4 regions of the Rhizobium indigoferae genome follow, and region 2 is predicted to be linked to each of the others. Evidence: predicted binding sites of a transcription regulator. Region 2 holds the regulator's gene; each other region holds the start of a gene.
What was found. Region 2 encodes PhoB, which activates phosphate uptake and scavenging genes when phosphate is short. Its sites were predicted from a motif close to TGTCATNNANCTGTCAT; they were not measured.

Region 1 (7,852 bases), 700 kb from region 2:
CCACAAGCTGCTCGCCGATCATCCTGATTGTGCCGCGGCGCTGGCGAAATACCGCATCAACCCCGGCAATGTCGGCTTCAAGGACAAGAAGGACAAGCAGTTCGCCGAGATTATCGAGATGGCGATCCGCTATGACAAGCCGGTGCGCATCGGCGTGAATTGGGGTTCGCTCGACCAGGATCTGCTGACGGCGCTGATGGACCAGAATGCCGAAGCCGGATCGCCGCTTTCGGCCCGGCAGGTGACACGCGAGGCGATCGTGCAGTCGGCGCTGCTTTCTGCAGCCCTCGCCGAAGAGATCGGCCTGCCGCGCAACCGCATCATCCTGTCGGCCAAGGTCAGCCAGGTGCAGGACCTGATCGCCGTCAATTCCATGCTGGCCGAACGCTCCAATCATGCGCTGCATCTCGGCCTGACCGAAGCCGGCATGGGCACCAAGGGCATCGTCGCCTCGTCGGCGGCGATGGGCTTCGTGCTGCAGCAGGGCATCGGCGATACGATCCGCGTGTCGTTGACGCCCGAGCCGAACGGCGACCGCACACGCGAAGTCCAGGTGGCGCAGGAAATCCTGCAGGTCATGGGCTTCCGCCAGTTCATACCCGTCGTTGCGGCCTGTCCGGGCTGTGGACGCACGACGTCGACGGTATTCCAGGAGCTTGCCCAGAACATCCAGAACGACATCCGCAAGAACATGCCGGTCTGGCGCGAAAAATATCCTGGCGTCGAGGCGCTGAACGTCGCCGTCATGGGCTGCATCGTCAACGGGCCGGGCGAAAGCAAACATGCCGATATCGGCATTTCGCTTCCCGGCACCGGCGAGACGCCGGCGGCCCCGGTCTTCATCGACGGGCGGAAGGCGCTGACGCTGCGCGGTCCCAATATCGCCGCCGACTTCGAGGCGCTGGTTGTCGACTATATCGAGAAACGGTTCGGTCAGCGGACGGCTGCGGAATGAGCGCCCACAAGTTCGGATGAGCCAGTACTGGTCGCCAATCGTCAGCGCCTGCTATACTGTGTCGGGGCGATCGAGGTGCCGGTCGACGGCAGGTTCCAGGTCCGGCTGGCGGATTACGACAGGCCATGCGGCGCAATCATCATCCCCAATCCGAATGCGCCGACGGGATCGGCCTGCCGCTAGCCGGCATCGAGGCACTTCTTGCCGCCCATCCGGATGCAGTCGTCGTCATGGACGAGGCCTATATCGATTTCGGCGGTAAAAGCGCCATCCCGCTGATATCCACGCATCCCAATCTGCTTGTCATTCAGACCCTGTCGAAATCCCGTTCGCCTGCAGGTCTGCGCGTCGGCTTCGCGCCGGGACAGCGGCCGCTGTTCGAGGCGCTGGAGCGGGTCAAGGACAGTTTCAATTCCTATCCGCTCGATCGTCTGGCGCAGCTCGCCGCGACGGCGGCGATCAAGGATGAGGCGTGGTTCCAGACATGCCGGAGGAAAATCATCGCCAGCCGGGAAAGCCTCGTCTCCGAACTCGAAACGCTGCACTTCTAGGTCCTGCCGTCCCAGGCCAATTTCGTTTTTGCCAGGCACGAGAGACAATCGGGTGTAGCGCTTCAAGCCGGCTTGCGGGAGCGGAACATTCTCGTCCGGCATTTCGCCAAGCCACGTATTTCGGATTTCCTGCGCATCAGCATTGGCGCGGACGAGGAGTGCGCGCGCCTGGTTTCCGCTCTCAAGGACATGCTGGCGGCCTGAGCAGCCCACCGATTTCCTCAGCTTTCGGCCATGGCGCCGGCAAGCAAGGTCTTTGCGGTCCAGCGCAGAACCTTCTCCGCTTCCTTGGGCTCCAGCTCGCAGATGTCACGCATCACCACCAGTGCCTCTATGCCAACCGCCAGCGACAGTGCGTGGACGAGGCGCTGAAAATTCTTCGGCGGCATGGTTGCCTGCAGCGGTGACATCGCCTCTTTCAGCCATGCGATGCGGCGGCCACCGCGGCGGACCTGCGCTTGGCCGACAGCCGAGCTGCCGAGAAGCGCGCGAAAGACGCCCTCATTGTCGATGACCATCTTGAAGATCTGCGAGACCAGGTCGTCGAGCCGATGGCCGACCTCCGCATCGCCCATGTCGTTCCGCGCTGGCGGGATCTTGATCACATCCGCAACGCCATCGAGGACCGCCTCGCGGATGATTTCATCCGGCGTCGAGAAATATCGGTAGGCCGTCGCTCGCGAAATGCCAGCGAGATCGGCCACTTCGGCGACCGAGGGGTGGCCGCCTTTCTCTATGATCTCACGCGCGGCACGCAGCAACTCGACACGCGTGCGACGCTTTTGATTGACCCTCTCGAATCTTTTTTCTTGACTGTCCATTCATGCCTCGTTATGAGATTGATGTCTCATTAAGAGTTAAGTGTATCACAATCAAATCAAGGCACAAGTCGATGAATTCCGCTCCCCTTTCCGGCCGGTCCGACGCCGCTGCGCCGATGACCGTCCATTTTCTTGGCAATATCGTCACCTTTCGTGCCCGCTACGCGGATACCAAAGGCAGCTTCACCGTCATCGAAGCCTATACGGCTCCGAACGCCGGCCCGCCGCCGCACACGCAGACGGATCAGGAAGCCTTTCTCATCCTCGAAGGCCGTTACGAGATCGTCGTCGGCGACGAGACCAAGCATTGCGGCCCCGGCGATTTCGTCCACGTCTCTCCGGGCACGCTGCATTCCTTCCGGAATATTGCCGAGACGCCCTCGAGGCTGCTTTTGATCAATTTCCCCGGCGATCTGCATGAGGAGTTCTTCATGGCGATCGGCGAGCCGGTCGCACCCGGCACGACAGCCTTTCCGCCGATGAGCGCGCCCGACGTTCCGAAGATCGTCGCGACGGCCGCCCGTTTCGGCATCGACATTCCGCCGCCGCCGCAGGCGTGAGCCCGCGGCCCCGGGGAGCAAGCGCTGCGACGCCGATCCCAATCCTTTCGACTATCGAGGAATCAACAATGAGAATGCATCATGTCGATCGCCTGCTGGCATCGAGCAGCTTTCGGATCTTTGCCGGCATTTGCTGACGCTGGTCTTCTGGTCGAGCGGGCTTGCGAAGCTCTTCGACTTCCCGACCGCGATCGCAGAGATGGAGCACTACGGCCTTGCGCCTGCTGCGCCGACTGCGATTGCCGTCATATTCGTGCAGCTAGCCGGCTCCGCCCTTGTCATCTCCGGTCGGCATATCTGGCTCGGGGCGGGCGCTCTCGGCGTCTTTACCGTGCTGACGATCCCGATCGCGCACGCCTTCTGGTCGATGAGCGGCCAAGCCGCCTTTCTCGAGATGCTGTTTGCGATCGAGCATCTGAGCGTCGTCGGCGGTCTGATGATCGTTGCGATCCTGGGGCGGCGAACCGCTGCGGTTCAGGCGCCTGTTTTAGCCGGCGCCTGAACGATCGGATCATCGGCGTCGGGGAACAGTCAAAGCTCCCCAACGCCGGAGGCGGGCCTGGGGATGTCAGCTCTTCCGGTCGGCGATGAAATGCGCCGCGGCGGTGAGGATCGAGGCGCGAGGGCCGTAGGGGGCAAGCAGCGCCTCGGCATCGCGGACATGCTCACGGAGCTGGGCTTCGGCCCATTCCATGCCGCGAAGAGCTATAAGTGTTCCCTTGCCGCGGGCCGCATCCTTGCCGGTTGCCTTGCCCATGGTCGCGATGTCCGAGGTCAGGTCGAGAATGTCGTCTGCAAGCTGGAAGGCAAGACCGATCTTTTCGCCGAAGGCGCGCAGGCGGCGGCGATCTTCCGGCGGGCTTGCCGAGATGACGGCGCCGGCTTCACAGGCGAAGCGGATCAGCGCACCGGTTTTCATCGCCTGCAGGCGGATGATGCCGGCTTCGTCGGGGGCCTGGTTTTCTGCCGCGAGATCGAGCGCCTGGCCGCCGGCCATGCCGCCGAGCCCGGCTGCGCGGGCAAGGGCCAGCACCAGCGATGCCTTGCTGGTATCGGGAAGGGTCGTTTCCGGCGCAGCGATGATGTCGAAGGCGTAGGTCAGCAGGCTGTCGCCTGCGAGGATTGCCGTCGCTTCGTCGAACTTGATGTGTACCGTCGGTTTGCCGCGGCGCAGGTCGTCATCGTCCATGGCCGGCAGGTCGTCATGCACGAGGGAATAGCAGTGAACGCATTCAAGGGCGGCGCCGACGCGAAGTGCCGCCTCTGCGTCGCCGCCGAGAAGAGCTGCACTTTCGACGACGAGAAACGGGCGCAGCCGCTTGCCGCCGTTCAGCACGGCATAATGCATGGCATCGCGCAGCGTCTCGGGCCTGGCGATTTCATCGGAAAGGCTGCTCGGCGAGAGCAATAGGTCGAGCAGCGCCTCGATCTCGTGGGCGTTGTTCTTCAGCCTCGTCTCGAAAGTGTCCCGGTTCGCGTCCATGGGCGCTGTTTGGCATGAGCGCCCACGGGCTTGCAACGGAATTGTCGATGGCGGCAGCAAGATTCGCCACGCACTCTGGCATAAGCTCTGCACAGGCGTTATGAGAACGACAGGAGCGAAATCGGACTTGGGGACATTGGATATAGCGCCAGAGAGAGAGGACAGCGTCGACATGCCGGCTCGTCGGCGATGGTTCGAAGACCGGCGTGTGTTGAAACGCATTGTTCTTGCCGTGCTGATCTTGCTGATCCTTCCCTATGCACTGATCTTTTTCTATCTGCTGCCCTTCATTCACCCCGTCTCGACGCTGATGCTGCGCGATCTCGTGCTGCTGCGTGGTTACGACAGGCAATGGGTGTCGCTTGATGACATCGCCCCGGTTGTGGTGCAGTCGGTGATGATGTCGGAGGACGGGCAATATTGCTTTCACGGTGGCGTCGACTGGGCGGAAATGCGCATGCTGGTCGAGGATACGCTGAAAGGTCAGGCGACACGCGGCGGCAGTACCATTCCGATGCAGACGGCGAAGAACCTCTTCCTCTGGAACAGCCGCTCCTTCGTGCGCAAAGCGCTGGAACTTCCGCTCGCGGTGACCACGGATTTCGTCCTGTCGAAACGGCGGTTGATGGAAATCTATCTCAACATTGCTGAATGGGGTCCCGGCATCTACGGCATCGAGGCCGCGGCCCAGCATCATTTCAAGGTGCCGGCCTCGAAGCTGACGCGGCGCCAGGCATCGCTGCTTGCCGTCTCGCTGCCGAACCCGATCGACCGCAATGCCGGCAAGCCTGGACGAGGCCTTCGCCGGCTGGCCGGCGTCATCGAGAGACGCGCACAAGGTTCAGGCGACTACATCAGGTGCATCTATGATTGACATCAGAACTTGTCGTTAGAGCAGGATGTCGTCCGAAAACCGCTCACACTTTTCGGCATCATGCTCTAGAAGCGGCAAGTGTCATCTGACATTCTTGGTTCTGCCATATGGGCGAATGCAGTCCAACCAGAGCCCCCGAGTCGCCCATGACCACCACGACGTTTTCGCCCGAACTCCTCCTTTATTCGAAGAGGCATAATCCGACCCCGCCCGTCCATCTCGGCAGCCGCTATCGCAAGGTCGGCGGCTTTCTGCCGGAAGCCGGCAACACCATCGTCTGCCATCTCGAGAAGGGCTCGCAGACGCAGACGGCGCTGATCGAGGCGCGTGAGAAATATCTGGCGATGCCCGAGGCCCCGCAGTTCCTCTTCACGCCGATATCAAGCATTCACATGACGCTTTTCGAAGGTGTCATCGAGACCAGGCGCCGGCAGGATTCCTGGCCGGGCGACCTCCCACTCGATACGCCGATCGAAGACATGACCGCGCTGATGGCGGCCAGGCTCGAAGGTTTCTCGATGTTCGATCCCTTCAAGGTCGCCATCGTCGACGCTCGCCCATCGGGCCTGCTCGTCGACGGGGCGACGGAGAACGACCGCAGGGTCATGCGCGCCTGGCGCAATGCGCTGGCTGATCTTCTGGGCTATCGCCAGCCGAGCCATGAGGAATACAAGTTCCACATGACCTTTGCCTATGCGATCGAACGGCTGGAGGATGAAGCCTTGCCGCGCTGGCAGGCGATGCTCGATGAGGTGGCCGACGATATCCGCCGCAAGGCCCCTGTTCTCGAGCTGACCCCGCCGGCATTCTGCGTGTTCGAGGATATGAACCATTTCCACGAATTGCTGATTTTCGATTTCGAAGCCTGAACGGGAGAGGCCCATGGATAAACCGACGCTGTACATTGCCAACAAGAACTACTCTTCCTGGTCGTTCCGGCCCTGGATGGCGCTGACGGGCGCCGGCGTCGATTTCGAGGAAGTCCTGATCCCCTTCGACTATCCTGGTGGCAATCCCAATATCAAGGCGATTTCGCCGACCGGGCGGGTGCCGATCCTGCAGCACGGCGCATTGAAGATCTGGGAATCGCTGGCGATCATCGAGTATGTCGCCGAGCTTTATCCGGACGCCGGCCTTCTGCCGAGGGATCGTGCCGAGCGGGCGCTCGCCCGTTCGGTTTCGATGGAAATGCTCTCGAGCTTCCGGGCGCTGCGTAGCGCCTGCCCGATGAATATCCGCCGGCCGAAGGGCAAGATCGCGCTGCCGGATGGTGTCGACGCCGATATCAGCCGCATCGAGACGATCTGGCGCGACCTGCTGCAGCAATCCGGCGGACCATTTCTGTTTGGCGCGTTCAGCGGGGCGGATGCGATGTTTGCGCCTGTCGTCAACCGGTTCGACATCTACGATCTCGTCAGCCGAAACGATATCCTGGCCTATATGGAGACCATGAAGGCGCATCCGGCCTGGCGGAAATGGGAAGAGGCGGCCCGCGCCGAGCCTTGGATCGTGCCGGAAGACGAAGTCTGAGCCTGGAATCATCGGCTTCGCAAAAAATACGTATGGGGACTGGTCAAGGCCACCCCTTGCATGTATAAGCGCGCCAAATTCCGAAATCGCGACATGTCCGTTTCGGCCGCCAGTCTGGCCGTGGGAATGTTTTGCCCGCAAGTGGAGTAAGTGAAATGGCTGTACCGAAGAGAAAAACAAGCCCGTCCAAGCGCGGTATGCGCCGTTCGGCAGACGCACTGAAGGCTCCGACCTACGTCGAAGACAAGAATTCCGGCGAATTGCGCCGCCCGCATCATATCGACCTGAAGACCGGCATGTATCGCGGCCGCCAGGTCCTGACGCCGAAGGAAAGCGCATAATTTCCCGATCCGGCTTGTCCGATCGAAGTTTCAAGGCCGGCGTCATGCCGGCCTTTTGCATTTCGACAATATAATATTTGCAATGACTTGCAGTCAGACAACGGTTTGCGGCAGTATTCTTCTTGCGCGCTACTGTGCCGCGCGTCTTTTCAGACGCCAAGGACGCTGTAGCACTTTGAAGCTACGCATCATGCTTTCCGAAAATCGCATCCGATTTTCGGAAAGCATGATGCGCTGGGAGATTGCCGATGATAGCCGCCATGCCCCTGATGATTATCCCGTTTATTCTTTACAATCTGGCGATGCTGGGCCTGATGGGCGATGGCGGCATTCCGGCACTGCAGCATGATATCATCGTGCTGTCGATGATCTCGGGCGCGATCTGGAGCATGGCGCTCGGCGATCTTTTCATCGTCATCGCACTTGTCGTGCTGTTCTTCGAAATTCTCAAAGCGACCAGAACCGGTCCCGGCAATCTCGTCAACCACATGTTGTCGATGCTGGTCTTCATCGCCTTCCTGGTCGAGTTTTTGCTCGTCCGGGATGCTGCGACGCAGGTATTCTTCATTTTGATGACGATCGCTCTGATCGATGTCATCGGCGGTTTTGCCGTGTCGATCCGAAGCGCCGGGCGGGATGTCTCGATCGGACTATAGGTTGTCGAGCTTGTTCTGAAGGGCGCGGAGCTGTTCCTTCAGCTCGTCGATATCCTTGGCCTCGGCCTTGCGGCTTTCCTT
Region 2 (7,852 bases):
GCTCGGTGGTGCGGATCATGATCGCATCGACATAGCGCGACAGCACCTTGGCGGTGTCGCCGATCGTCTCGGCGCGGCCGAGCTGCATCTCGGTGCCGGACAGGAACAGCGTTTCGCCGCCGAGCTGGCGCATGCCGACGTCGAAGGAGACGCGGGTGCGCGTCGACGGCTTCTCGAAGATCATCGCCAGCATCTTGCCGGCGAGCGGCTTGTCGCCCTTGCCGGCCTTGAAGGCCTGCTTGCGGGCGAGCGCATCGTTCATGATGGTTCTGAGATCGGCTGATGTGACCGCCGAAAGATCGAGGAAATGTTTAGGGCTCATATCGTCTTCTTACCTGTGCTGCGCCCGAAGGCGGCAATCTCTTCAAGCCGTCTTCTTGACCTTGGAGGCGCGAATGCTTTCGGCGGAGCGCTCGATGCGGGCAAGGCCCTCGCGGGCTTCCTCGGCGGTAACCACGAGGGGCGGAAGAAGGCGGATGACGTTGTCGCCGGCGGGTACGCCGAGCAGATGGGCGGCGCGGATCGCCTGCAGCAATTCGGCGGAGGGAACGGCAGCCTTGATGCCGAGCAACAGCCCCTCGCCTCTGATATCTTCGATCACATCGGGGTAGCGATCCTTCAGTGAGGCGAGGCCCTGGCGGAAGACCAGTGCGACGTCGCGCACATGCTGGAGGAAGCCATCGGCAAGGATGATGTCGAGCACGGCACTGCCGACGGCCATGGCGAGCGGATTGCCGCCATAGGTCGAGCCATGCGTGCCGGCCTTCATGCCGGAGGCGGCCTCTGAAGTGGCAAGGCAGGCGCCGAGCGGAAAACCGCCGCCGATGCCCTTGGCGACAGCCATGATGTCGGGGGTGACGCCCGCCCATTCATGGGCGAAGAGCTTGCCGGTGCGGCCGACGCCGGTCTGGACCTCGTCGAGGATCAACAGCAGGCCGTGGTCGTCGCAGAGCTGGCGGAGCGCCTTCATGAATTCGGTGGTGGCAGGACGGACGCCGCCCTCGCCCTGCACCGGCTCGATGAGAATCCCAGCCGTGGCATCGGTGATCGCGGCGCGCACCGCTTCGATGTCGCCGAAAGCCACCTGATCGAAACCCGGCGCCTTGGGGCCGAAGCCTTCGAGATATTTCTCCTGGCCGCCGGCGGCGATCGTCGCCAGCGTCCGTCCGTGGAAGGCGCCTTCGAAGGTGATGATATGGAAGCGCTCGGGATGGCCCTTGGAAAACTGGTAGCGGCGCGCCGTCTTGATCGCGCATTCGAGCGCCTCGGCACCCGAATTGGTGAAGAACACCTTGTCGGCGAAGGTGGCGTCCGTCAGCCGTTTTGCCAGACGCTCCTGGCCGGGGATCTCATAGATGTTCGACAGGTGCCAGACCTTGTCGGCCTGCTCCTTCAGTGCGCCCACGACATGCGGATTGCTGTGGCCGACTGAGGTGACGGCAACGCCGGCGCCGAAATCGAGATATCGCTCGCCGCTTTCGGTGATCAGCCACACGCCCTCGCCTCGCTCGAACCGCAGCGGGGCACGAGAATAGGTGTCATAAAGCGGCGCGGCTTCAGCCATGGCGCGATCTCCATCAAGTTGCCGGGCAATGACTCCGGCTAAGGAAACCAGGCCCGAAAAATCAAAAATGCCGCCTTGCGGCGGCGAGTGGCACTATTTCCTTTTCGCGCTGCAATGTCAACAAAACTGCGCCCTTAGCGTATGCAGCAAGGGTGTACAGCGGCATTTTCAGTCTTCAACAGGCATTATTGCAGAAATGCCACGCAGAGGCAGCAAGTTGGGGAAAACTACGAATTCGATTCATCCGGATTCATGCGACTCTTGTCACGGAGTCAGCCTCACACTAGGTTAAAGATCAATTACTAGACTGCATGCGGCGGAACTAGTCACCAAAATTGATCAAGCGTTTCTTGTTTCGGAGCTCCCGGGACAACGGTGAGGGATTCTGCCATCACCAACGCAAAAGGTGGAGACAGGGCATGAACTGGACAGACGAGCGGGTCGAGAAACTCAAGAAACTTTGGGCCGAAGGACTGAGCGCCAGCCAGATCGCTGCGCAGCTTGGCGGAGTCAGCAGAAATGCGGTCATCGGCAAAGTGCACCGGCTGAGCCTTCCGGGCCGTGCCAAGGCCGGCGGCACCAACACCGCCGCACGAACGCCGAAACGCAATACATCGGCGCCGCGCGCGCCGAACTATGCCTCACGGGTCGCCACGCGCACCGTTACCCGCCAGCAGGGCGCGACCATGCTGAAGGAAGAGATCGAGATCGAAACGATCGAGGAAATGGAATACGTGCCGAGAGGCAACGTGGTCGTGCCGATTTCCCGACGCCTCGGCTTGACGGAACTGACCGAACGCACCTGCAAGTGGCCGGTCGGCGATCCGCTGAAGGACGACTTCCATTTCTGCGGCTGCGAATCCCCCGACAATTCGCCCTATTGCAGCTACCACCAGAAGCTTGCCTACCAGCCGGTCAACGAACGCCGCCGGGCGGCCGCGCGGGCCAGCTGAGCGGGCTGACCATCGTTAGAATGCAGAAACGGGCCGAGTGGCCCGTTTTTTGTTGCTGGATGGAAGCTCAGGTTTTCCTCCGTCATGCTCGGCCTTGTGCCGAGCATCTGTTCACCCCAATTTCTCAGGCGGAAAAGAATTTATTTTCAAATGCTTAATTTGGCGTGCACAGATCCTCGGCACGAGGCAGAGGATGACGTCGCGGTTTTGCCAGGGATTTGTCAGCAACTCAAATGGAAGCCCTCAGGCTTCCATCGAATAACCGGCGCCGCGGACGGTGCGGATGACGTCCTGCATGTTGGAAAAATTCAGCGCCTTGCGCAGGCGACCGACATGGACGTCGACGGTGCGCTCGTCGACATAGATATCGTGGCCCCAGACGCCGTCGAGAAGCTGCGAGCGGGAGAAGACCCGGCCCGGCGACGACATCAGGAATTCCAGCAGGCGGAATTCGGTGGGGCCGAGGCGGACTTCGCGGGTCTTGCGATGGACGCGATGGGTCTCGCGGTCGAGCTCGATGTCACCGCATTTCAGCACCGTCGACAACACCTCGGGGCGGGCGCGCCGCAGCATCGCCTTGACGCGGGCAACGAGTTCGGGGGTCGAGAAGGGCTTGACGACATAATCGTCGGCACCCGTCGACAATCCGCGAACACGCTCGCTCTCTTCGCCGCGCGCCGTCAGCATGATGATCGGCAGGCGCTCGGTTTCCGGCCGCATGCGCAGACGCCGGCAGAGCTCGATGCCGGAGACGCCAGGCAGCATCCAATCAAGGATGAGCAGATCGGGCGTGCGCTCCTGAAGCCGCATTTCGGCTTCGTCGCCACGAAGGATGGTATCGACCTCGAAGCCTTCCGCTTCGAGATTGTAGCGAAGAAGCACGCTGAGGGCTTCCTCGTCTTCAACAACTGCAACTCTCGGGATCATGCGTGTCGGTCTCCTCGCGCATGATCCTTAAACCGGGGGTGATTTAAGCAATGCATCCTGCGCAAATTTAGAAATTGGCTGCGACCTCTTGCGCGCCCGGATGGGCGCGCACGCAAGTGGCGGGGTGTGGGCGGTTATTCGGTGACCGCGCCGACGGTGTTGGCGCTGTCGTCCTTCGGACGGTCGCCTTCCGGCTGCGCGCCTGTCGTCATGTAATAGATCGTCTCGGCGATGTTGGTGGCGTGGTCGCCGATGCGCTCGATGTTCTTGGCGCAGAAGAGAAGATGTGTGCAGCTGGTGATGTTGCGCGGATCTTCCATCATGTAGGTCAGGAGCTCGCGGAACAGCGAGGTGTACATCGCGTCGATCTCATTGTCCCGTTCGCGGATCGCATTCGCCTTGTCGGCGGAACGATTGGTGTAGACGTCGAGCACTTCCTTGAGCTGAACGAGCGCCAGCTCGGACAGATGCTCGAGGCCGCGAGCGAGCTTGCGGGGAACGCCGGTGCTCTGGACGGCGATGACGCGCTTGGCGGTGTTCTTGCCGAGGTCGCCGACACGTTCGAGATCGGCGGCGATGCGGATCGAACCCATGATTTCGCGCAGGTCCGAAGCCATCGGCTGACGGCGGGCGATGGTGACGATCGCCTTGTCGCCGATTTCGCGTTCGGCGTGATCGAGGATCACGTCGTCGGAGATGACCTTCTGCGCCAGCGCGGTATCGCCATTGACGAGGGCGCGCACGGCTTCGCTGACCATCTGCTCGGCCAGGCCGCCCATTTCGGAAATCCGCCTGGACAGGAACTTCAAATCATCATCATAGGCAGAAAAAATATGTGTCGATGCCATGGGGCTTTATCCTCGAATAACGGGAAGGCTTGGTGTCGCCAAAATCAGCCGAAGCGACCCATGATGTAGTCCTGGGTGCGCGGATCGTCGGGATTGGTGAACATCTTGTCGGTGTCGTTCTCCTCGACGAGATTGCCGAGGTGGAACATGGCGGTGCGCTGCGAGACGCGCGCGGCCTGCTGCATGGAGTGGGTGACGATGACGATCGTGTAGTTCTCGCGCAGCTCGTGGATCAGCTCCTCGACCTTGGCGGTGGCGATCGGGTCGAGCGCCGAGCAGGGCTCGTCCATCAGGATGACTTCAGGGCTGACGGCAACGGCACGGGCAATGCAGAGGCGCTGCTGCTGACCGCCCGACAGGCCGGTGCCGGATTCGTGCACGCGGTCCTTGACTTCGTTCCAGAGGCCGGCGCGCTGCAGGCTGGTCTCGACGATCTGGTCGAGATCGGCCTTCGACTTGGCAAGGCCATGGATGCGCGGGCCGTAGGAGACGTTTTCATAGATCGTCTTCGGGAACGGGTTCGGCTTCTGGAAGACCATGCCAACGCGGGCGCGAAGTTCGACGACGTCGATATCGGGATCATAGATATCGTCGGTATCAAGCGTGATCTTGCCGGTGACGCGGCAGCCGTCGATCGTGTCGTTCATGCGGTTGAGGCTGCGCAGGAAGGTCGACTTGCCGCAGCCGGACGGGCCGATCAGGGCGGTTACGGTGTTTTCGCGGATGTTCAGGTTCACATCGAAAAGCGCGCGCTTTTCGCCGTAGTAAACCGAGACATCCTTTCCGATCATCTTATACGGGACGTTGCTCATCTTGTGATCCAGCGCCTTTTCAACTGCAGCTTCCGTCAACATGTTCATGATGTTTAACTCCGTTTACCAGCGGCGCTCGAAGCGACGACGCAAGAGGATGGCGCCCATGTTCATGACGATCAGGAACAGGAGCAGGACGATGATGGCACCCGAAGTACGCTCAACGAAGGCACGTTCGGCCTCGTTGGCCCACATATAGACCTGCACGGGCAGAGCCGTCGAGGGATCGAGCGGTGTCGTCGGCGCGTTGGCGACGAAGGCAACCATGCCGATCAAGAGCAGCGGCGCGGTTTCGCCGAGCGCATGTGCCAGGCCGATGATCGTGCCGGTGAGGATGCCGGGCATGGCGAGCGGCAGAACATGGTGAAACACCATCTGCATCTTCGAAGCACCAAGGCCAAGGGCTGCGGCGCGGATCGACGGCGGCACGGCGCGCAGTGCCGCACGCGTGGCGATGATGATCGTCGGCAGGGTCATCAGCGTCAGCACCAGGCCACCGACCAGCGAAGCCGAGCGCGGCAGGCCGATGAAGTTGATGAAGACGGAAAGACCGAGCAGGCCGTAGACGATCGAGGGAACCGCGGCGAGGTTGTTGATGTTGACCTCGATCAGATCCGTCAGCTTGTTCTTCGGCGCGAACTCCTCGAGATAGATCGAGGCGGCGACGCCGATCGGCAGAGCGAGCACGAGCACGATCAGCATCAGATAGAGCGAGCCGATCAGCGCGACGCCAAGGCCTGCGGCCTCCGGACGGCTGGAATTGCCGTTGACGAAGAGGCCGGTGTTGAACTGCTTGTGGAGAGCGCCGCTCGCCTTCAGCTCGTTCATCCAGGCAACCTGCTTGTCGTTGACCTTGCGGTTCTTTTCGTCGACCGACAGGTCGATCTGGCCCTTGTTGGCGCTGTCGACATTGGCGTCGGCGAGCACCGTGACATTGACCGTCTTGCCGATGATCGACGGATCGGCGACGACCATGTCGCGCAGCTGGACCGGCGCACCCTTGGAGAGCATCGCGGATGCATCGCGCACATCGGGACGGCTTGCGGCATTGACGTTCAGCTGCTTGACGATCGCGTCGCGCAGGAGAACCGGGTAGTTGGCGGCGATCAGCACCGAAGGGTCGGTCGCACGCTTGTTGTTCGGGTCGATCGTCTTCTCGGAGAATTCGATCGGCAGGGTAATCGCCGTCTGCTGAAAGGCGGTATAGCCTTTGCCGATCACCGTCCACAGCAGGATGAAGAGGAAGACGAGACCGAAGGTGATGGCGGCGATGCCATAGGCCTGGAACCGGCGCTCGGCGGCGTAGCGGCGCTTGATGCCGATATCGCGGCGCACTGGCGCCTTGGAAACGGTGACGCCTGATGTGGGAGAAACAATATCCGTCATTCGTACTGCTCCCGGTATTTGCGCACGATGTAGAGCGCATAGATATTGAGGCAAAGCGTGATGCAGAACAGCGTGATGCCTAGGGCAAAGGCAACCAGCGTCTGCGGCGAGGTGAACTCAAGGTCGCCAGTCAGCTGGTTGACGATCTTGACGGTCACCGTCGTCATGGGCTCGAAGGGGTTGATCTGGATGCGGGCGGCGACACCGGCGGCCAGCACGACGATCATGGTTTCGCCGATGGCGCGCGAGGCCGTCATCAGCAATGCTCCGACGATGCCGGGAAGAGCGGCGGGGAGAACCACTTTCTTGATGGTTTCGGAGCGTGTGGCCCCAAGACCGAGCGAACCGTCACGCAGGGCACGCGGCACGGCGGTGATGATGTCGTCCGACAGCGAGGACACGTAGGGGATCAGCATGATGCCCATGACGATACCGGCCGTCAGAACGCTCTGCGCCTGGATGAAGTTGCTGTAGTTGCCGCTGAGAAGACCGCTGATTTGGGCGGAGAAATCGCGCAGGAACGGGCCGACGGTGACGAGCGCGAAGAAGCCGTAGACGATCGTCGGAATGCCGGCGAGCACTTCGAGGAGCGGCTTGGCGACCCCGCGCACTTTCGGCGAAGCGTATTCGGCCATGTAGATGGCGGCGAAGAGGCCGACCGGCACGGCGACCAGCATCGCCACCAGGCCGATATAAATCGTGCCGAGCAGCAACGGGATGAGGCCGAACTGGCCGAAGGACGAGCTGCCGGCGCCGGCAAAGCGCGGATCCCAGACGGTGCCGAAGAAGAAGTCCATGGCGGGAACGGCGGCAAAGAAGCGGGCGGCTTCCGACAGCATGGAGAGCACGATGCCGATCGTCGTCAGAATGGCGATCGAGGAGGCGAGCAGCAGGCCCCAGAGCATGACGCGCTCGACCCGGTTGCGGGCACGGAAGCGCGGAGCGATGGAGCGCAGCGCATAGAAGGCGCCGGCAACCGCGAGAGCGAAGACAACAGCCGTCATGGCGATGCGGCTCGTCATGCTCATGGTGTTGAGCTTTTTGGCGGCGTCGAGCATGTAAGGCAGCGGCTGGCCGGCAAGCGGCACACCCTTTTCGAGGAGCTTGGCCTGGAGGGCAGCCGGATCGCTGGAGACCGCCGCAGCTTCATCCGCGGTCAGCATTGTCAGGCCGCGGGCGACCGTCGCCACCATCGAATAACCAAGATCCTGCTCGACCGAGGCTTGCGCCTTGATGTCGTCGGGGACAGCGCCGCGAACCGAGGACTGGATGATGCCGGGGCTGATGGAAAGCCAGAGGCAGAGGACGATGAGGGCAGGAAGAACCGCCCAGATCGCGGCATAGGCGCCGTAATAGGCCGGC
Region 3 (7,852 bases), on a different replicon from region 2:
TCATGGCCTGCAATTCCTCTTGCGACATAGCGGCCAGCTTCTCGCGCAGAACGAAGCGTTCCTTCACGATGTCGATGACGGCATGGCTGGTATAGATGCGGGTGATGCAGCCAACGCCGGTCAGCGGGAAGGTGCATTTCTCCACCAGCTTCGGCTCGCCTGTTTTGGTGACGTGCTCGGTGATGACGCAGACCTGCTTGGCACCATGCACGAGGTCCATGGCGCCGCCAACGGCCGGCACCCCTTTGCTGCCCACCCGCCAGTTGGCGAGATCGCCATTCTGGGCGACCTGATAGGCGCCGAGGATCGCAACGTCGAGATGGCCGCCGCGCACCATGGCGAAGCTGTCGGCGTGATGGAAGAAGGCGGCACCCGGCTTCAGCGTCACCGCCTTCTTGCCGGCGTTGATCAGGTCCCAGTCTTCCTCTCCTGCCGCCGGCGGCTCGCCGAAATTCAGGATGCCGTTTTCGGTGTGGAAGATCGCCTGACGGCCGGGCGGCTGATAACGGGCGACCATTTCGGGAAAGCCGATGCCGAGGTTCACATAGGCGCCATCGGCAATATCCTGCGCGGCGCGCCAGGCGATCTGCGCATTGGAAAGCTTGATGTCTTCACGAGTGTCGATGGTCATACGTAGGCCACTCCGGCTCGAATGAGCTCTTCTTCCTGCTGGGGACTGGGGACGGCGACAACGCGGTTGACGAAAATACCAGGTGTCACCACATGTTCGGGATCGATGCCGCCGGCCGGCACGATGGATGAGACCTGGACGATGGTCTTCGCCGCGGCCATGCACATCAGCGGATTGAAGTTGCGGCCGGCCTTGTTGTAGGTGAGGTTGCCCTGGATATCGCCGATCTCGGCCTTCACGATCGCGAAGTCGGCCTTCAGCCAGCGCTCCTGCACGTAGTGACGGCCTTCGAATTCGGCGATGACCTTACCGTTGGCCAGTTCGGTGCCGTAGGCCGTCGGCGTATAAAAGGCCGGGATGCCGGCCCCGCCGGCGCGGATGCGCTCGGCAAGCGTTCCCTGCGGCACAAGCTCGAGCTCGATTTCGCCGGCCAAATATTTGTCGGTGAAGGCGCGCGGATCCGACGAACGCGGGAAAGAGCAGATCATCTTCCGCACCATGCCGGCATCGATCATCGCGGCGATACCGATGCGCCCGTTGCCGGCATTGTTGTTGATCACGGTAAGGTTTTTGGCGCCCTTGTCGATCAAGGCATGAATGAGCTCGATCGGCGCGCCCGAGCCACCAAAACCACCGATCATGACGGTCGCGCCATCACCGATCTCAGAGACGGCTTCCGCCGTGCTCCCGACTGTCTTGTCCATGCGGGATCTCTCCTTGGCTATGCGATCGGGAACTCTCCATCCCGTCCTCTGGGGTAGACATAAAGAGCGGCGGGCCAAGCGGCAATGTATTTGTGCGATATTTGACATTTGTTCATATATCGCACAAAGTGAATGAATCCATTGGAGACTGGACCCATGCGCGAAACGGATTTCGTCAGCGGCTTTGCCCGCGGCCTGAAGGTCATCGAAGCGTTCGGTGAAACGCGGCAGCGGCTTTCCATTGCCGAGGCCGCCAAGCTGACGGAGCTTGACCGCGCCACCGTGCGTCGGTCGCTGCTCACGCTCGCCGAACTCGGTTATGCCGATTATGACGGCAAGTTCTTCACGCTGACGCCGAAGATCCTGCGCCTTGGCCATGCCTATCTCTCAGCGACGCCGCTGCCGGCGCTGCTGCAGCCACATCTCGATCTTCTCTCGGAAAAGGCCGGCCAGAGCGCCTCGGCTTCGGTGCTCGACGGCACCGACATCGTCTATATCGCCCGCGCCTCGCAGCGCCGCGTCATGTCGATCAATCTCACCCCCGGCAGCCGCCTGCCCGCCTACTGCGCCTCGATGGGGCGCGTGCTGCTCGCAGCCCTTACCGAGAGCGAGGCCCGCGCGATCCTGGCCCGCAGCGAGCTGAAACAAAACACTGCAAATACCAGAACCGATCCGGATGAGCTGATCGCCGAATTCCGCCGCGTCCGCACTGAGGGTTACGCCATCATCGATCAGGAGCTGGAGATCGGCCTCTGCTCCATTGCCGTGCCTATCGACAACGACCGTGGCGAAACGGTCGCGGCGATCAATATCGGCGCGCCGGCTGCTCTCGTCCCGGCGGCGGAGATGAAGGAGCGCTATCTGCCGCTGCTGAAGGAAACGCAGGCGGCATTGCGGCCGCTGCTGCGGCGGTGACGGTAAGCCTGAAGGGAAAGCGACCCCGGCCAGCGCCGGGGCGGCTCATAATCGGTCAATGCGTCAGGTCGAGCGCGGCAGTCAGGTCGCCCATCGGCGGCCGGTCGTTGTTGCGCAGCGCCTTGTCGCGGGCGACGATGCCGGGCAGCACCGGCAGATCGTAGCGCGCGGTGATGAAGCGGATGATCGACGTCGTGTCGTACTGCGTATGATCGACCATGCCGCCCTTGGCGAAGGGCGAGATGATGAAGGCCGGAATGCGGTTGCCCGGGCCCCAGCGATCGGCCTTCGGCGGCGCGACGTGATCCCAGAACCCGCCATTCTCGTCATAGGTGACGATGACGAGCATATGGCCCCATTGCGGGCTCTTCTCCAGGTGGGAGACGACATCGGCAAGATGCTGGTCACCGCTCGAAACATCGGCATAACCGCCATGTTCGTTGAGGTTGCCCTGCGGCTTGTAGAAGGAAACCGCCGGCAGCTTGCCGTCGTCGATATCCCTAAGGAAGGCTTCACCGCCTAGGCCACCATCCCTCAGATGATCCGCACGCGCCGGCGTGCCGGGCGCGAAATTGGCGAAATAGTTGAACGGCTGGTGATGGAACTGGAAGTTCGGCACCGGGGTGGCATTCTTGCCATCAAGGGCTGCCTGCCAGGCGCCGCTATACCAGGCCCAGCTGACACCCTTCAGCGACAGCAGGTCGCCGATGGTGATTTCATGCTGCGGCGGCAGCGTCGTTGCCGCCGCCGGATCGGCATAGGCCGCGTCACCATCCTTGGCCGGCGGATTGGCGCTCGGCTGGTAGGGCGGCTGCATGGTGTTGACGGCGTAGAAGTCAGGCGTCAGCGTGCCGTCGGAAACGAATTTCGGTGCGCCGTCCAGCGCCGACTTCGGGGCGTTCTCCGCCACGGTCAGCGACGTGCCATCCGCATCCACCTTGGCGATGGTGGGCTTGGCCGGGCTCTTGTCGGCGTTGGGATAATAGGGCGTGCAGGCGCAGACCAGCGCGAAATGGTTGAGGAAAGAACCGCCGAAGGCGCCCTGGAAGAAATTGTCGGCAATGACGTATTTCTTGGCGACCTGCCACATCGGCAGGATGGAGCCGTCGTAATGGCCCATGACCAGGCTGCCGGAATCGGCCCAGGCGACGAACTTGTCGTTCTTGCCGCCGTCGATCTGCATCTGCTCCTGGTAGAAGCGATGCCAGAGGTCGCGGGTGATGACCGAAGGCGCCTCTGCGAAGCCCTGCGGATCGTCGATCGCGAAGGAGGCGTTGGCGAGATGGGCCGACTGCGCCTCGGTGACGGCAGGCGAGACACCCTTGGCGGTGAGGCCGCCCCAGGCCGGCGGTAGTTCGGACAGCGGCTGGCCGTCGCGGTCGAGCTGGCGTGCGCGATCGGCGGTCGCGTTCGAGAGCCCGTCGGCGCCGGGAAAACTGCCATAGAGATTATCGAAACTACGGTTTTCGGCATAGATGACGACGACATTGTCGATCTTGTCGTAACCGGCCGGTGCCGCATGGGCTGCCGTCGCCACCGCGAACGGCACGATGGCCGATCCGGCGAGACAGATCGAATGGAGGAGTTTCAGTCTTGTCACGGGTGGTACCTCATGGCTAGGGGCGTTGGCTAGAGGGAGCGGAGAACGCTCGGGGGGCGTTCGGACGCTATTCCGGCCGTCTATCAACTTTGTGACATCAGGGTTGCCGTGATGCCGCAGGAGACTGGCCGTCATCAATTTGTTGCAGCGAGGTTCGATCATGGCGGAAACCAGTACTAACTTATTGGAATCCTTATCATGACGACGAAGATCATCTGGCTTGTGCGCTCCGGCCTGGCCGTCGGCATGGGTGCCGTGGCGCTTGGTCTTGCCATTCTTCCCCTGCGGCAAAGCAGCGCGGCGCCTGCTGTCGGCGTTCATCCCGGACCGATGTCGCGCGCTGAGGCCTTCGCCCGAGCCGAAACGCTGACCGCACTTGGCCGCAAGATATTCTCAGATACCTCGCTGTCGGCCTCTGGCTTGCAGGCCTGCGCGTCCTGCCATGATCCCAATCACGCCTTCGGCCCGGCATCGGCCATGCCGGTCGAAATGGGCGGCGAACATCGGGACCAGCCGGGGTTGCGCGCTGTTCCGACGCTGCGTTACCTGCAATCGGTACCTGCTTTCACCGAGCATTATTACGATTCCGAGGACGAGGGAGACGAAAGCGTCGACAACGGCCCGACGGGCGGCCTGACCTGGGACGGCCGGGTCGATCACGGTGCCGATCAGGCGAAGATCCCGCTGCTCTCGCCTTTCGAAATGGGCAACAAGGATGCGGCCCAGGTGGTGGCGAAGCTGCGCAAGGCCGCCTATGCCGACGACATCAAGGCGGCCTTCGGCGAAACGGTGTTCGACAATTCTAAGGATGCCTTTGATGCCGCCGCCGAGGCGCTCGCCACCTTCGAGCAGAGCGGCCCGGATTTTTATCCCTATTCCAGCCGCTACGACGCCTTTCTCGCCGGCAAGGCGACGCTGACGACGCAGGAACTGCGCGGACGGCAGTTGTTCGAGGACCCAGCCAAGGGCAACTGTTCGAGCTGTCACTTAAGCGAACCCGCCAATGACGGCGAGCCGCCGCAATTTTCCGATTTCGGCTTCCTCGGGCTTGCCGCACCGCGCAACATGGCGATCCCGGCCAACAACGATCCGAACTATCATGATCTCGGTCTCTGCGGTCCCCAACGCACCGACTTTGCCGGACGTGGCAAATATTGCGGTCTGTTCCGCACCCCGACGCTGCGCAATGTCGCGCTGAAGCAGAGCTTCTTCCACAACGGCTATTTCCACTCGCTGCGCGACGTCGTCTCCTTCTATGCGACGCGCGACAACGATCCCGGCCGTTGGTATCCGAAAAATTCAGATGGCACGGTTCGGAAATATGACGACCTGCCGCAGGCCTATTGGGATAACCTCAACCAGGATCCGCCCTTCGGCAGGAAGCCGGGCGACGCGCCTGCCCTCACCGATCCCGAAATCGACGACATCGTCGCTTTCCTCAAAACCCTGACCGATGCCGATCTGCAGCCCGAGGCGACCGGGCATTAGGACGCCTGGAATTTTAAGAAATGCCCAGGACCAATGACGTCTTTCTCAACAATAACAATCAAACCCGTCGACGCATTTCCACTTGATGTATCATAATTTCAGATATACATCATTTCATCGGAAATAGTGGGGGAATGATGGAACGCTCGTTTTTGACCATTGCCGCCGGCGAGAATAATGATGCGATACGCGCGCTTTCGGCGCCGGCGCGGCTGGAGATGCTCAAGCTGCTCTGCGCCAAGGGACCAATGAATATCAACGATATCGCGCGTGCCCTTTCTCTTCCTCAATCGACTGTCGCCACCGGGATCCAGATTTTGGAAGACGCCCGGCTGGTCGATTCCCAGCTGACGAAGGCCCGGAAGGGAAACCAGAAGATCTGCTCGGCGATCTACAGCGAAATTCTGATCAGCTTCGAGGAAAGTGCAGCCCAAAGGGCCAATAATATCATCGAAGTCGAGATGCCTGTGGGGCTCTACACCAGTTGCGACGTCCATGCGCCGTGCGGTCTTTGCTCCACCGAGAGCGTCATCGGCCCCCTCGATGTCCCCGACTATTTCCTCGATCCGCAGCGCATGCAGGCTGGGCTCGTCTGGTTCGGCCGGGGATATGTGGAATATAAATTCCCCAACAACGCCAAGGTGTTAAACAAGGATATCCGCGCCATAGAGTTCTCGCTGGAGCTGTCGTCCGAGGTGCCGGGCACCAATCCGGACTGGCCTTCGGATATAACGCTCTGGGTCAATGGAATGGCGATCGGAACCTGGACGTCCCCTGGCGATTACGGCGACAAGCGCGGCGCCTTCACGCCGGCATGGTGGAAGCTCGAGGGCTCGCAATATGGGATGATGAAGACCTGGCGGATCTCCACGCGCGGCACCTTCATCGACGGTATGGCCGCCTCGAATGTCACGCTCAGCGATCTCGCGCTTGCCCAGCATTCCTCCATCCGGCTCCGGGTCGGCATCGCAGAAAATGCCGGCCATACCGGCGGCGTCAATATTTTCGGTCGCGGCTTCGGAAATCACGGCCGCGATATCATCATGCGGCTACACGTCTGAAAACTCAAAATCGGAAATCTTGATTTAAATATCACGATTCTTTCCAGTTGCGACGACCGATAAAGTCATCCAAGTAACTGTAATTAGACGCTTTTTTCTGAAATCCTTATTAGTATGATTAAAGTCGCAACTTGGTTGACAGAACAACATTCCTGATATCAAGTTAGAGGCAAGAAAACAAAATATCTGATATATAAACGGGAGGATCCGTTGAAGACGAACGTTGTGGTTCACCGCGATTTCCGCATCGCGACCATTGACTCCAGGCTCTACAGTTCATTTCTCGAGCATCTCGGCAGGGCGATCTACGGGGGCATTTATGAGCCCGGACACCCGACGGCCGATGAGGATGGATTCCGGCAGGATGTCCTTGATCTGGTGCGTGATCTTGACACGCCATACTGCCGCTATCCCGGCGGTAATTTCGTCTCGGCCTATAATTGGGAAGACGGCGTAGGGCCCCGTGCGGAGCGTCCAGTTCGCCTCGACCTTGCCTGGCGCACCCGCGAAGCCAACCAGATCGGCGTGAATGAATTCGTCGACTGGTGCAAGAAGGCGAATACCAAGCCGATGCTCGCCGTCAATCTCGGATCACGCGGCCTGGATGCGGCCCGCAATTTCCTGGAATATTGCAATCATCCCGGCGGCACCTACTGGTCGGATCTGCGCCGCAAGCACGGCTGGTCTAATCCGCACGATGTCAGATTGTGGTGCCTCGGCAACGAGATGGATGGCCCCTGGCAGGTCGGCCACAAGTCGGCCTATGAATATGGCCGGCTGGCGGATGAGACGGCGAAGGCCATGCGCGGGTTCGACAAGTCCCTCGAACTCGTGGTCTGCGGCTCGTCCAATTCCGACATGAAGACCTATCCCGAGTGGGAAGCCCAGGTCCTCGAGCAGTGCTATGACAGCGCCGACCATATCTCGCTGCATATGTATTTTGCCAACCGCGAGAAAAATACGCTCAACTATCTCGCCCGCGCGACGAAGCTCGACCGCTACATCACCACGATCGGCGGCGTGATCGACTACATCAAGGCAAAAAAACGCTCGAAGAAGACGATCGGCATTTCCTTCGACGAATGGAATGTCTGGTATCATTCCAACCAGCAGGACAAGGAGATCCTGGCGCGCGACGAATGGCCGGATGCGCCGCATCTCTTGGAAGACATCTATAATTTCGAAGACGTGCTGCAGGTCGGCGGCATCCTGAACACCTTCATCCGTCGCTCCGACCGCGTGCGCATCGCCTGCATCGCGCAGCTCGTCAACGTCATCGCCCCGATCATGACCGAAGACGGCGGTGCGGCGTGGCGCCAGACCATCTACTACCCGTTCTATTACGCCTCCAGATATGGCCGTGGAACGGCGCTGCAGCTGGTCGTCGATGGCCCGACCTATGACAGCGACGAGGAAAACGACGTCCCCTATCTCGACGTATCGGCAGTCCATT
Region 4 (7,852 bases), 370 kb from region 2:
ACGGCGAAACCGAGTTCCGGCACGTCGAATTCCACCTCGACGTCGCCGATGCGGATTTCACCGGTGAAGGGGTGGTTACGGCCGTAGCCGCGCTGGGTGGAATAACCGAGCGCCAGCAGGAAGCCCTCGTCGCTACGGGCAAGCGCCTGTAGGCGCAGATCGCGGGTCATCGGGAATTCCATCGGCTCGCGGGTCAGATCGCCGATCTCATGATCTTCCGGCATGTCGCCATCGGCCTCGATCAGGCCCGCTTCGCCGAGGATTTCGGAGACGCGCATGACGCGGCCGGTCTCGGCTGCACGCTGAGCGGGCGTCTCGACTGCCTCGTCCGAAAGCAGTGTGGGATCGAGCAGCCGGTGGGTATAGTCGAAGGTCGGGCCGAGGAGCTGGCCGCCCGGCAGATCCTTGTAGGTCGCCGAGATGCGGCGTTCGATCGTCATATCAGCCGTGTCGAGCGGCCTGGAATAGCCGAAACGCGGTAGCGTCGTGCGGTAGGCGCGCAGCAGGAAGATCGCCTCGATCATGTCGCCGCGTGATTGGCGGATGGCAAGTGCTGCGAGCGTGCGGTCGAAAAGCGAGGCCTCGGCCATGACGCGATCGACGGCGAGCGCCAGCTGCGCCACGATCTGTTCGATGCCGATCGCCGGCAGCGAACGGTCGCCGCGGCGGCGGTCGGCCAGCAGGCGGTGGGCATTGGCGATGGCGGCCTCGCCACCCTTGACGGCAACATACATGAGCTCAGATCTCCGTTGCTGTGATCTTGGTGGTGCGCGGCAGGCAGAGGAAACGCTTGCCCGCCGTCAGCACGATGTCGACGCCGCGCGGAAAGAGCGCACGGTTCTCGGTCCAGAGCCGCAGGAAGGTCTCCGGCAGGCCGATGGGCGCGATCTCCGTCACGCTCTGGATGCCCGGACCCATCAGGGCCAGCCTGCGGCCGCCCTCGAGTTCGGCGAGTTCGATGACAACGGTCGTCGAGCGGTCGGGATATTCCTGCGTGCCTGATGCAAAGAGGCCGAAGGAGGAAAGTGCGGTGCCGGCCTCGGTGAAGGCAAAACGCGCCTCGGCCTTTTCGGTGGTCAACGGCGCGCCGGTATGGAAGCCGAGCCATTCCGGCACGGCGGATCTCGCCAGTCCCTGGGAAAGCCAGACGGGTGTGTCGTGGTCGCAAAGCGTCAGCGCGATCGTGCCGGCGGCGATGCCGAGCGGTGCCGGCGGAGCGACATCGGGCTGAACGGTCTGGATCGTGCCGGGGCGGGCCATGCCGTCCATCAGCATCTTGAAGACGCTCTGGGCATGGAAGACCGGCTCGGCAAAGCCGCCGGTCAGAGCTTCTGTCTTCAGGCCCATCAGTTGTCTCCCCGCACCATGGTGAAGAAATCGACGCGTGTCGCCGCCGTCTCGTCCGTCTTGCGGCGTTCGGCATCGGCGATCCGTTCGGCGATCGGCAAAAGCAGTGCCTGTTCGACAAAATCCTTCGTCGCGTCCTCCTGCCAGAGCGCGTCGAAGATCGCCGCAAGCTGGGCCTTCTCGCGGTCGGTGCCGAGCGCCTGCGCATGGCCGACCGAGCCGGAGTCGAGCCGGACGGTGGCCCGCGTCACGGTCACTTCGCCCAGATTGAAGGGAGCGCCGCCGCCGCCGATGCGTCCGCGCACCATCACCAGCCCGGTCTCCGGTCCGCGCACCTGATGGGCCACAGGCTTTTGCGGCAGCGCATCGAAGACCGCTGTGAGTTCGCTGCGTTCCGCACGCGCCAGCAGATCGGCGGCGCGTTTCCGCCCAGATGCCGTCTGTGACGCAGCGTCTTTCCTGTCCGCTGGTATCATCGCCGCTTCCCTTAAAATGTCTATTGATATAGACAACCATACAAGATACATTTAGCTCTAAATCGATGTCGTGACAAGCGTGTGACATCTACAGCGCCGCGCGTCTTTTCAGACGCGCAAAGGACGCTGTAGCACTTTGAATTGCTGCATAATTCGATCCTGAAATCGGGATCGTTTTCAGGATCGAATTATGCAGAAGGCGAGAAATGGCGGGCAGGGGTGGAATGGCGGGATTGAAGCAGGTGCAAAGGCAAACCGGCGTGGCGCTCTGGCGCCAGATCGCCGATCGGATTCGCGTGGCGATCAGCAACGGAGCCTATGACGAAACGGGCATGGTACCGCCGGAAACCATGTTGGCGGTGCAATTCGGCGTCAACCGGCATACGGTGCGCAGTGCGCTGGCGGCGCTGGCGCAGGAGGGGATCGTCCGTGCGGTACAAGGTCGCGGCACGCTGATCGAACGCAAGGAGCGGCTGAATTTCCCGATCACAAGGCGCACGCGCTTTACCGCCGGCATTGGCGATCAGGCGCGTGAAATGCGCGGCCTTCTGCTCGATGAGGCGAAAGAGGAAGCGAATGCAGAGGTCGCCCGCTGGCTGGGCCTGAAGCAGGGTGAGCCAGTGATCCGCCTGGAAACATTGCGCCAGGCGGACAAGCGGCCGGTTTCAAGGGCGACGAGCTGGTTTCCGGCCGAACGCTTCGCCGGTATCGGCGAGGCGTACCGGGCGGGGGAATCGATCACCAAGGCTTTCGCCGAACTCGGCCTGCCGGATTATGTCCGGGCGACGACCGAGGTGACGGCCGCTCATGCGAGCGCAGCCGATATGGCCGATCTCGAACTCACTCCCGGTGCCATCCTTCTGATCGCCAAGGCAATGAATACCGATCTCGACGGCGTGCCGGTGCAATATTCGATCAGCCGTTTCGCGGCCGACCGGGTGCAGTTCACCATCGAGAACTGAGCGCCTTTCCCCGCCGAAGCGGGGAAAGATCAGCTGAGATCAATGCGCGCCAGACATGTCGCCGAGCACTTCCTTTGAAGCGACGGTGGAATCCGCCTTCAGCTTGTAGACCATCGGCACGCCGGTCGCGAGGTTGAGGGCGAGCACGCCTTCTTTGTTCAGCTTGTCGAGCACCATCACCAGCGAGCGCAGCGAATTGCCGTGTGCGGCCACCAGCACCTTCTCGCCCCTGAGCACGCGCGGCAGGATCTCGGTGAGGTAGTAGGGCCAGACGCGGGCGCCGGTGTCGCGCAGGCTTTCGCCGCCGGGAGGCGGCACGTCATAGGAACGGCGCCAGATGTGCACCTGTTCTTCGCCCCATTTGGCGCGGGCATCGTCCTTGTTGAGGCCGGAGAGATCGCCATAGTCGCGCTCGTTCAGCGCCTGGTCGCGGATCGTCTGGAGATCGGGCTGGCCGACCTTGTCGAGGATGAGTTTCAGCGTGTGCTGCGCACGCACCAGCACCGAGGTGTAGGCGACGTCGAATTTGATCCCGTATTCGGCAAGCGCCGTACCGCCGGCATTGGCTTCCTGGATGCCGAGCTCGGTCAGATCGGGATCCTTCCAGCCGGTGAAGAGATTCTTCAGGTTCCAGTCACTCTGGCCGTGGCGAACGAGGACGAGGGTACCGCTCATGAATATGCCTCCGTAGTATCGTTATGAGGAAGAAAGCCCGAGCACGTCGAGCATGGAATAGAGACCCGGCTTCTTGTCGCGCGCCCAGAGCGCCGCCTTGATGGCGCCGCGCGCAAAGATCGAGCGGTCGGCCGCGCTGTGCGACAAGGTGACGATTTCGCCTTCTCCCGCGAAAAGCACGGAATGCTCGCCGATGACGGAGCCGCCGCGCAGCGTCGCAAAACCGATGGTGCCGGCTTCACGGGCGCCGGTATGGCCGTCGCGCACCCGGACCGACTTCGAGGCCAGATCGATGCCGCGCCCCTTTGCCGCGGCCTCGCCGAAGAGAAGGGCGGTGCCGGAAGGCGCATCCACCTTGTGCTTGTGGTGCATTTCCAGGATCTCGATATCCCAGTCATCAGGATCAAGCGCACGCGCTGCCTGCTCTGCGAGCACGCTGAGCAGATTGACCCCGAGGCTCATATTGCCTGATTTGACGATGCGGGCATGGCGGGCTGCCGCGGCGATCCTGGCGTTGTCATCGGGTAAACAGCCCGTCGTTCCAACGACATGGACGATGCGAGCCTGCGCGGCGAGGCCTGAGAATTCCACTGTTGCAGCGGGCGAGGTGAAGTCGAGCACGCCTTCGGCATCGAGAAAGGCGTTGAGCGGATCGTCGCCGATGATGACGCCGGTCGGGCCGAGACCGGCGATCTCGCCGGCATCCTTGCCGACGAAGGGCGAACCGGTGCGCTCGACCGCGGCATGCAGCGTCACGCCGTCGATGGAATGGATGAGCCGGATCAGCGTCTGCCCCATGCGTCCTGCTGCGCCAACCACCACCAGTTTCATCGCAGCATCGCTCATGTCAGTCTCACCAGGTCAGTATGAATCGGAGGCCGAGGGCCTCTGCAGGTTGTTGAGGCGAGCGTAAAGACCGTCGCTGACCTTCGCAAGCGTCTCGTGATTGCCTTCCTCGACGACGCGGCCCTGCTGCATGACGACGATCTTGTCGGCGCGCACCACGGTCGAGAGCCGATGGGCGATGACGACGACGGTGCGTCCGGTCATCGCTTCGTCGAGCGCCTTCTGCACGGCGGCTTCGGATTCGGTGTCGAGGGCGGAGGTCGCCTCGTCGAGAAGCAGGATCGGCGCGTTGCGCACCAGGGCGCGTGCGATCGACAGGCGCTGGCGCTGGCCGCCCGAAAGCGTCACGCCGTTTTCGCCGACCGGCGTCTCGTAACCCTGCGGCTGTGCCGAGATGAAATCATGCGCATAGGCAAGCCTGGCCGCCTCTTCCACTTCGGCATCGGTCGCCTCCGGCCGGCCGTAGCGGATATTGTCGCGGATCGTGCCCTCGAACAGGTAGGGTTGCTGCGAGACATAGGCGAGTTGCTGGCGCAGCGACTTCTTGGTGATGTGGGCGATGTCCTGCCCGTCGATCAGAATTTCGCCTTCGCGCGGATCGTAGAAACGCGGAATGAGGCTGATGACGGTGGATTTGCCGGCACCCGAGGGACCGACCAGTGCGGTGGTCGACCCGCCCTCGGCGATGAAGCTCACGCCGCTGAGCACGCTTTCGTTGCCATAGGCGAAGGAAACGTTGCGGAATTCGATCCTCGCCTGCGTCACGGTCAGCGGCCCGGCATCTGGCAGGTCGCGCTGGCGCGGCTCCATGTCGAGCAACTCGTAGATCATCCGCGCATTGACGACGGCGCGCTCCATCTGCACCTGCAGGCGGGCAAGCCGTCGAGCCGGGTCATAGGCAAGCAGCAGCGCCGTGACGAAGGAGAAAAAGGCGCCGGGTGGCACATTAAAGTAGATCGAGCGGTAGGCGGCATAGGCAAGCACGCTGGCGACGGCAAAGCCCGCGAAACTTTCCGTCAGCGGAGAGGTGCGTTCGGAAAGCCGGGCAATCCGGTTCGCCCGGCTTTCGGCGCCCTTGATGAGTTTGTTGACCTTGCGCTCCAGTTCTTCTTCCATCGTGAAGGCCTTCACGATGGCGATTCCCTGGATCGTCTCCTGCATGGCGCCGAGGACATGGCTGTTCAGATGCACGGCCTCGCGGGTCGCCGAGCGCAGCCGCTTCGAAACATAGCGCAGCGCGTAAAGCAGCGGCGGCGCCATGATGAACACGGCAAGGCTGAGCAGCGGATCCTGCAGGATCATCACGGCGAGCAGCGAAACGAAGGTCAGCAGATCGCGTACCGTCGAGGTGATCGTCAGGTTGAGCACGTCGCGGATGCCGCTGACGTTCTGGCTCACCTGCGCGGCGATATGGGCCGAGCGCGCCTCGCTGAAGAAGCCGACCGAAAGCGTCATCAGATGCGCATAGAGCCGGCGCTGGTAGCGGGCGACGATATCGTTGCCGACCCTGGAAAGCGCCACCGCCTGGCCGTAGCTCGCAAAACCGCGTAGCACGAAGGCGATGAAGATCGAAAGACAGATGATCCAGACGACGTCGGCGCGCCGATTGGCGAAGGCCTCGTCGATGATCGCCCGCATGATCCAGGCGGTAAACGCCGTCGAAAGCGCCACCACGATGAGGCAGGCAATCGCAAAGACATAGCCCCAGAGATGGTCTCGGCCGTTTTCAGCGATGATGCGCTTCAGGATACCGGTTACGGTATCGCTGCTGACGCTCTGCGTTCTGCTTTCCGCCGCTTCCAAATAGGATTTCCTGTCTCGGACCAAGCGCCTCGCGAGGGCGACACGCACTTTTGCCGGGGTCTATAAAGAGTTGGGACCGGTTTGGCTAGAGCGCCGCGCGTCCGGATAGGACGCGCCAGGGACGCTCCATTTACTTTGCGCGCCGGGCTAGCGCCGCCAGCGGCGGCCTTCCGTCGAGACGCCGAAATTCGCCGGCATGCGCGCATAGGAGGAAAGCCCGGCAAGCGCTGCTAAGGGATGCGTCACCACATAGGTCGGGATAGTCCGGAGCAATGCCGTATGCGGCGCCTTGTCCTCGAAGGCGATGCGGAATTCCGGCTTTTTCAGCGCCGGGATGATTTTCTGCGAGATGCCGCCGGAGAGATAGACGCCGCCGCGCGCCATGAACACCATCGCCATGTCGCCCGCCACGCGGCCGAGATAGGTGGCAAACAGCGAGACGGTCTCTATGGCCGCCTTGTCGCTGCCGGCAAGCGCGTGAGAGGTGATATCGGCGGGATCCTTCATCGTCGGCTGGATGCCGTCGACAATGCAGATGGCATGGTAGAGGTTGACAAGGCCGCGGCCGCAGAGGATCTGCTCGGCCGAAACACGGCCTTCGATCGTCTCTATATGCGGAAAGATATCATAGTCGCGCTTGCTGCGCGGTCCGAGATCGACATGGCCGCCTTCGCCGGGAACCGGGATCCAGCTATGCTGGGCATGCACGAGCCCGCCGACGCCGAGGCCGGTGCCAGGTCCGAGCACGACGCGGGAGGCGATCATGTCGCCGGTAGCGTCGCCGATGCGTTCGCGGTTTTCATCCGAAAGAGCGGCGATTGCCAGCGCCTGCGCCTCGAAATCGTTGACGACGAGCACGTCCTCCATGCCGAGGCCCTCGATCATCGTCTTTGGCCGCACCACCCAGTCGCAATTGGTCAGCGGGATCTCGTCGTCGTTGATCGGGCCGGCGACGGCGAGGATCGCCGAACGCGGCTGCACGGCCGTCTTGTCGAGCACGCCTTTCTGGATCGCTTCGTCGATCGTGGCGAAATCCGCCGTGCGCACGTTCGGAAACTGCTTCGGCTCGGCATAGGCATCAGTCAGGATGGAGAAGCGGGCATTGGTGCCGCCGATATCGCCGATCAGGATCGGGAAAGGCAGCGGAGCGGTGCTGTTGTTCGGTTTTGGCATGGCCGGTTCCGTGCTGATCAGGCTTCGAGTGTGGGAAGAAGTTTTATAGCGGTCGCGTGGTTGAGCGCCATCGGAATATCATAGACGATCGCCAGCCGCATCAATGCCTTCACGTCGACATCGTGCGGCATTGGCGTCAAGGGGTCGACGAAGAAGATCAGGGCGTCGACCTCGCCGGTCGAAATCAGCGCGCCGATCTGCTGGTCGCCGCCGAGCGGCCCGCTTTTCAGCCTGGTGACGTCGAGATCGGGGGCGGCGTCGAGCACGCGTCCACCTGTCGTGCCGGTGGCGACGATCTTCCAGCGGGAGAGAATGTCCCTGTTGGCGCGGGCGAAATCCGCCATGTCATCCTTCTTCTGGTCATGCGCAATCAATGCAAGGCATTTGCCGCCGGCCATAAACCCCTCCGCCCGAGCAATTCAATCGATTTGATGGCTTCTATACCAAGAGTTTGCGATTTGAAAGACAACGCACCCCGGGCCTTACTCATTGTATCGCCGGCTTGTCGTTCGGAACCGGGCCGACATCGGGCAAAGCGCCGTCGGCGTCGGCGGCAGGTGCTGCTGCCGG

Region 1: the regulator PhoB is predicted to act here: its motif matches at 5,324-5,340, upstream of U5G49_RS21375 (DUF1868 domain-containing protein).
Region 3: the regulator PhoB is predicted to act here: its motif matches at 3,980-3,996, upstream of U5G49_RS25300 (acid phosphatase).
Region 4: the regulator PhoB is predicted to act here: its motif matches at 1,894-1,910, upstream of phnG (phosphonate C-P lyase system protein PhnG).

The regions. Positions count from the first base shown of each region.
Region 1 is NZ_CP140635.1:4,338,710-4,346,561, reverse strand. Features, by position in the region: gene ispG (flavodoxin-dependent (E)-4-hydroxy-3-methylbut-2-enyl-diphosphate synthase) at 1-955, shown strand, start outside; partial or broken gene U5G49_RS21405 (pyridoxal phosphate-dependent aminotransferase) at 1,004-1,710, shown strand; gene U5G49_RS21400 (TetR/AcrR family transcriptional regulator) at 1,728-2,327, opposite strand; gene U5G49_RS21395 (cupin domain-containing protein) at 2,399-2,887, shown strand; gene U5G49_RS21390 (DoxX family protein) at 3,018-3,389, shown strand; gene U5G49_RS21385 (polyprenyl synthetase family protein) at 3,456-4,370, opposite strand; gene mtgA (monofunctional biosynthetic peptidoglycan transglycosylase) at 4,507-5,244, shown strand; gene U5G49_RS21375 (DUF1868 domain-containing protein) at 5,391-6,113, shown strand; gene U5G49_RS21370 (glutathione S-transferase family protein) at 6,127-6,774, shown strand; gene rpmF (50S ribosomal protein L32) at 6,930-7,115, shown strand; gene U5G49_RS21360 (hypothetical protein) at 7,364-7,771, shown strand; gene phaR (polyhydroxyalkanoate synthesis repressor PhaR) at 7,766-7,852, opposite strand, start outside.
Region 2 is NZ_CP140635.1:175,195-183,046, reverse strand. Features, by position in the region: gene argF (ornithine carbamoyltransferase) at 1-322, opposite strand, end outside; gene U5G49_RS00950 (aspartate aminotransferase family protein) at 365-1,564, opposite strand; gene U5G49_RS00945 (GcrA family cell cycle regulator) at 1,984-2,517, shown strand; gene phoB (phosphate regulon transcriptional regulator PhoB) at 2,761-3,444, opposite strand; gene phoU (phosphate signaling complex protein PhoU) at 3,579-4,292, opposite strand; gene pstB (phosphate ABC transporter ATP-binding protein PstB) at 4,337-5,152, opposite strand; gene pstA (phosphate ABC transporter permease PstA) at 5,168-6,490, opposite strand; gene pstC (phosphate ABC transporter permease subunit PstC) at 6,487-7,852, opposite strand, start outside.
Region 3 is NZ_CP140636.1:311,068-318,919, forward strand. Features, by position in the region: gene U5G49_RS25285 (CoA transferase subunit B) at 1-631, opposite strand, end outside; gene U5G49_RS25290 (3-oxoacid CoA-transferase subunit A) at 628-1,335, opposite strand; gene U5G49_RS25295 (IclR family transcriptional regulator) at 1,492-2,250, shown strand; gene U5G49_RS25300 (acid phosphatase) at 2,306-3,850, opposite strand; gene U5G49_RS25305 (cytochrome-c peroxidase) at 4,049-5,338, shown strand; gene U5G49_RS25310 (ArsR/SmtB family transcription factor) at 5,473-6,399, shown strand; gene arfA (arabinosylfuranosidase ArfA) at 6,610-7,852, shown strand, end outside.
Region 4 is NZ_CP140635.1:4,664,321-4,672,172, forward strand. Features, by position in the region: gene U5G49_RS22815 (carbon-phosphorus lyase complex subunit PhnI) at 1-734, opposite strand, end outside; gene phnH (phosphonate C-P lyase system protein PhnH) at 739-1,347, opposite strand; gene phnG (phosphonate C-P lyase system protein PhnG) at 1,347-1,823, opposite strand; gene phnF (phosphonate metabolism transcriptional regulator PhnF) at 2,048-2,785, shown strand; gene U5G49_RS22835 (2,3-bisphosphoglycerate-dependent phosphoglycerate mutase) at 2,825-3,460, opposite strand; gene dapB (4-hydroxy-tetrahydrodipicolinate reductase) at 3,482-4,306, opposite strand; gene U5G49_RS22845 (ABC transporter ATP-binding protein) at 4,322-6,109, opposite strand; gene U5G49_RS22850 (glucokinase) at 6,257-7,282, opposite strand; gene U5G49_RS22855 (methylglyoxal synthase) at 7,300-7,680, opposite strand; gene mepA (penicillin-insensitive murein endopeptidase) at 7,769-7,852, opposite strand, start outside.